2 regions of the Marinobacter sp. LM1 genome follow, and region 2 is predicted to be linked to the other one. Evidence: riboswitches for the same ligand, from Rfam matches in the RefSeq annotation. Region 2 holds a riboswitch; the other holds the start of a gene.
The links. Region 2 has a riboswitch for thiamine pyrophosphate ahead of thiB (thiamine ABC transporter substrate binding subunit). Riboswitches for the same ligand answer to the same signal wherever they lie in the genome.
Positions count from the first base shown of each region.

Region 1: linked by a shared signal. The riboswitch ahead of thiC (phosphomethylpyrimidine synthase ThiC) and the one ahead of thiB (thiamine ABC transporter substrate binding subunit) in region 2 are both predicted to bind thiamine pyrophosphate.

Region 1 is NZ_CP114373.1:808,012-810,411, forward strand. It holds gene OZ656_RS03785 (TolC family outer membrane protein) at 1-1,066, opposite strand, end outside; TPP riboswitch at 1,204-1,317, shown strand; gene thiC (phosphomethylpyrimidine synthase ThiC) at 1,398-2,400, shown strand, end outside.
Region 2 is NZ_CP114373.1:2,390,204-2,392,603, reverse strand. It holds gene OZ656_RS11220 (ABC transporter permease subunit) at 1-166, opposite strand, end outside; gene thiB (thiamine ABC transporter substrate binding subunit) at 171-1,175, opposite strand; TPP riboswitch at 1,224-1,315, opposite strand; gene OZ656_RS11210 (murein L,D-transpeptidase catalytic domain family protein) at 1,480-2,223, shown strand; tRNA gene OZ656_RS11205 (tRNA-Gly) at 2,352-2,400, shown strand, end outside.

The DNA.
Region 1 (2,400 bases), 1.6 Mb from region 2:
GGCTGCGGGTGTTCACCTGTACATCCCGGCGCACCGTATTCAGGTCCTGTTCGGCGGCGGTGACCAGCGAACGCTGTTCCCGGGCGCCGGCCTGGGTGCCGCCGCCCGTGTAGAGCGGGATGGTCAGTGACAGTGAGGCAACGGACTGGCTGCGCTCCTGCTGGGTAAAAAGGGCGTTCTCCAGACTGGTTTCCTGGTAGGAGGCGCTCAGCTCAAGGGTTGGCAAATGACCGGACTTTGCCGCTTTCAGGCTGGCTTCGCTGGCATTGAGTTGCCTCAGGGCCGCCTGAATAGACCAGTTTTGCTCCACCGCGGTTGCTTCCCACGAAGTCGGATCCATGGGCTCCGGGCGCCCGAGCGGAAAATTCTGCCTGAGATTTTCCATGGCGTCCGGATATTCTCCGGTTAACCGGGCCAGTTGTTCCCTGGCCACATTCAGGTCGTTGTCGGCGGCGATGCGCTGGCTCCTGGCATCGTCGTAGCTGGCACGCGCTTCATAGACTTCGGTGACGGCAATGAGCCCCACGTCAAACCGTTCCCGGGCCTGTTCGTACTGGCGCTGGATGGCCGTTTCAGTCGCTTTTGCGGTTGTGACGGTGTCCTTGGCGCGCAGGACATCGAAGTAGGCGGTTGCCACATCCAGAATCAGTTGTTGCTGGGCCAGGTTGTACTGGGCCTCGGCCGCCTCGGCCTGGAACTGGCTGGCTTCGTAGCTGAACCAGTCTTGAGCCCGGAACAGTGGCTGGGTCAGCTCGACGCCGTAGCGGTAGGTTCGATAACTGTCTCCCGCGAAGAGTTGCCGCACCAGCTCATCGGCGTTTGCCCCCCCGGGTATATTCCTGGGCTTGAAACGTGTGTAGCTTGCTGACCCAACCGCCGAGATTTTGGGCAGCAGGGCGCTCTTGCTGACATCGCTGGTTGCCTGCTGGGCCTGGAACTGTGCCATGGCAGAGGCAATGCCGGAGTCATATGACAGTGCCTGCTCATAAGCCTCCACAAGATCCAGAGAGAAAGCGGGCTGGGCTGCGAGCAGGGTGATCAATCCTGGAAGTAAACGTTTTTTCATTGGTTCTCCTGAAATACTGACTCCGGGAATCTGCCCGGCAATGACCCAAAGGTATTGGTTGACCATTATGGACAATAATCGTTCCCGTCTCTAGACTTGCTAAGTCCACGTATTTTGTGGGCAAACCAATTCAGAATCGCGTCTTGACGGGGTGCTGATTCGCCATAAACTGGCGATCGGCTGAGATTGCAACGCAGAACCCGCGACCTGATCCGGATAATACCGGCGTAGGGATTAAGGCCAGATGAACCGCGACACCATGCCTGTAGGGCTATTTGTCGCAACTCCGTCATACGCGACCCGATACCACAAGAGCAACCGGGAGCATTTCATGACGGACTTACCAGCATACCTCAGCGACTCCGCAAAAGTAGACTCCGCAGCAATCAAACCATTACCAAGCTCACGAAAAATATACGTGCAGGGTAGCCGACCTGATCTGCGGGTGCCAATGCGGGAAATTACCGTGGGCGACACCCCCACTGAAATGGGTGGCGAAAAGAACCCGCCAGTGGTGGTGTACGACACCTCCGGGCCCTACACAGACCCGGAAGCCACTATTGATCTGCGTAAGGGCTTGCCGCCGGTTCGTGCCGCCTGGATTGCCGAACGGGGCGATGTAGAGCAACTGGACGGCTACACCTCCGAATTCACCCGCCGCCGCATGAAAGACCCTCAGCTTGATCCCCTTCGGTTTATGGACGAGCGAAAGCCACTGCGCGCCAAGCCCGGACGAAACGTATCCCAGATGCACTATGCTCGCCAGGGCATCATTACACCGGAGATGGAATACGTTGCCATCCGGGAAAACATGAAACTGCAGGAAGCCCGGGCCAACGGCTTGCTGGCGGACCAGCACCCCGGCCAGTCCTTCGGTGCTAACCTGCCGCCTGAAATCACTCCCGAGTTTGTTCGGGACGAAGTGGCCCGCGGCCGAGCCATCATTCCCGCCAACATCAACCACCCGGAAACCGAGCCGATGATCATCGGTCGCAACTTTTTGGTGAAAATCAACGGCAACATCGGCAACTCGGCGGTGACCTCGTCCATCGAAGACGAAGTAGAAAAACTGACCTGGGGGATCCGCTGGGGTTCCGATACGGTGATGGACCTGTCTACCGGCAAGAACATCCACGAAACCCGCGAATGGATCATCCGCAACTCCCCGGTTCCCATCGGCACCGTGCCTATCTATCAGGCGCTGGAAAAGGTGGGCGGCGTTGCGGAAGACCTGACCTGGGAAATCTTCCGGGACACCCTGGTCGAACAAGCCGAGCAAGGCGTGGATTACTTCACCATCCACGCGGGTGTTCGTTTACACCACGTGCCCCTCA
Region 2 (2,400 bases):
AATAGGAGCTTGCTAACGTGCGCCCCGGATCCAGCTCTCCGGCCTCCTGTAGTATGCTCAACAAGCCAAGTGCCACGAGCAGCAATAGCCCGGTGCCGAGTAACAGGCCAGGCCAGATTTGCCAGCCAGGATGGCTGAAGGGGGCGGCTCTCGCGTGTGTTGGCATCACTTCAGTCGGTCAGTGCATCAAGCCAGTCGTTCACCAACTGTCGGCGAATGGTGGCAACTTTCGCGGGGTCTATATACAGGGCTTCGGATGGTGTAATCAGCTTGTCGAAAACGTCTGGCAATTCATCGCCAAGATCAACCGCCGGATACATCACATTCTTCAGTGGAATATGACGCTGGAAGTCCGCGGTCAGCATGAAGTCCAGAAACTCTCTGGCAAGTGTCTTGTTATCGGAGCTTTCCACCAGGGCGGCGACTTCCACCTGCAGGTAATGTCCTTCATTGAAACGGGCCGCCTGATAACGGTCAGTTTTGTCGATAGCCATGTGATACGCAGGAGAAGTGCTGTAAGAGAGGATCATAGGCGCTTCGCCATTCATGAATAGCGAGAAATAACCGTCACTCCAGCTTTGGGTGGTTGCGAGAATCTTGTCGCTGAGCTGCTGCCACTTTGCTGGCGCTTCATCACCATAGACGGCATGCATCCAGAGCAACAGGCCGAGTCCCGGTGTGCTGGTGCGCGGATCCTGAATAATGATCTTGAGATCGTCTGGCGCGTTGACCAGTTCTTCAAGGCTTGAGGGCGGCTCCGACAACTGCTCGGTATCGTAGACAAAGGCAAAATAGCCCCAGTCGTAGGGCACGAAAGTGTCGTCGTCCCAGTCAACAGGCAATGCCAGGCGTTCCAGTGATTGGCCGTGGCGGCCCAGAAGGCCGGTTTGCCGAGCGGTCTCCATGGTGCCGGTATCCAGCCCCAGAACCACATCTGCCGGGGTGGAGCTTCCTTCCAGCCGGAGCCTTTGCAGAATGTCTCCGCCGCTGTCCAATACCGTGTAGTTCAGGGAGCAGCCGCATTGGGCTTCAAACGCCTCTTTAACCGCGGGCCCCGGGCCCCATTCGGCGGCAAAGGAGGGATGGGTATACACATTCAGGCCGGTCGGTTCATCGGCGGCAACCATCAGCGGCAGCGACACGGCGAACAACGCGGGAATCAAGCGTGAAATCATACATTGGCACCTTGTTCAGTAGTGGGGGTGCCATGCCGCGAACACCACGAAAGGTGGTGACTCAATCCCTACGCCGGTATTAACCGGGTCAGGTTCCGCGGGTATGGTCTCAGCCCTTCCAGGCACCCCGTTGAGTTGAGTCAATGCTATCACGCCGGAGCCACACCCCGGAATTCGTATGTTTGATTACTGCTTGTTTATTTTTTGTACGGCGATGACGGGTGTCTCATTTTTTATTGGTAGAATAGGGCATTTTTTGATCTGCGGATTTATGCAGCTTCTATCTGGTTGAGAGGTAAGTTTGATGCCCAAGCATCACAAACGACGAGGAATTTCTGCTCTGGTTGCAGGCGCGCTTTTTACCCTTGGGTTGTCGGCCGCAGGCCACGCCCAAACCGCGAACGATGATATGTTTGGACGTTTGGCTTCCGCGGCTCCCAAGCTCAGCCCGCAGGTTCTCGAAGCCGCACTCAAGGCAACCCGTTGCGCCATCAGCAATGGCACAGCCATGCCGGAGCGGCTGGCTGTGATCGACTTCTCTTTGCCGTCCTCGAAAGAAAGGCTGTGGCTGTTTGATCTGAACGAAGGAGAATTAATCCTTCGTGACCTCGTGGCTCACGGTAAAAACTCCGGTAATGCTGAGGCAACCGCATTTTCCAATATCGAGGGCAGTCACCAGTCCAGTATCGGCCTGTTCAAAGCCGCCGAATCCTATCGGGGTTCCCATGGCTATTCGTTACGCCTTGACGGACTGGAACCGGGTTTCAACGATCTTGCTCGTCAGCGGGCGATTGTTATCCATGGTGCAGACTACGTTCAGGACAGCTGGGTAACACAGTACGGCAGAATCGGCCGTAGTCATGGCTGCCCGGCGGTAGACAATCAAATCATCAAAACCGTGGTAGACGAGCTCAAGGGCGGACAGCTGGTGTTTAAATACTATCCCGATCAGGAATGGCTCCAGTCCTCCAGTTACCTGAACTGCGATTCCGCCGGGCAGCTGGCCGGCGCGCGTAATGCAACAGCGGTGGCTGGGGATCGATCCTGAATCGTTGCTGGCTAAACTTTGTGCAGATTTTCAGTAAAAACAGAAAGTTGAAAAAAAGGTGTTGACGGCGAAGGCGGAATCCGTAGAATACGCAGCCGTTGACGAGGCAATGCCTCTGAAACATTAGAGCGGGAATAGCTCAGTTGGTAGAGCACAACCTTGCCAAGGTTGGGGTCG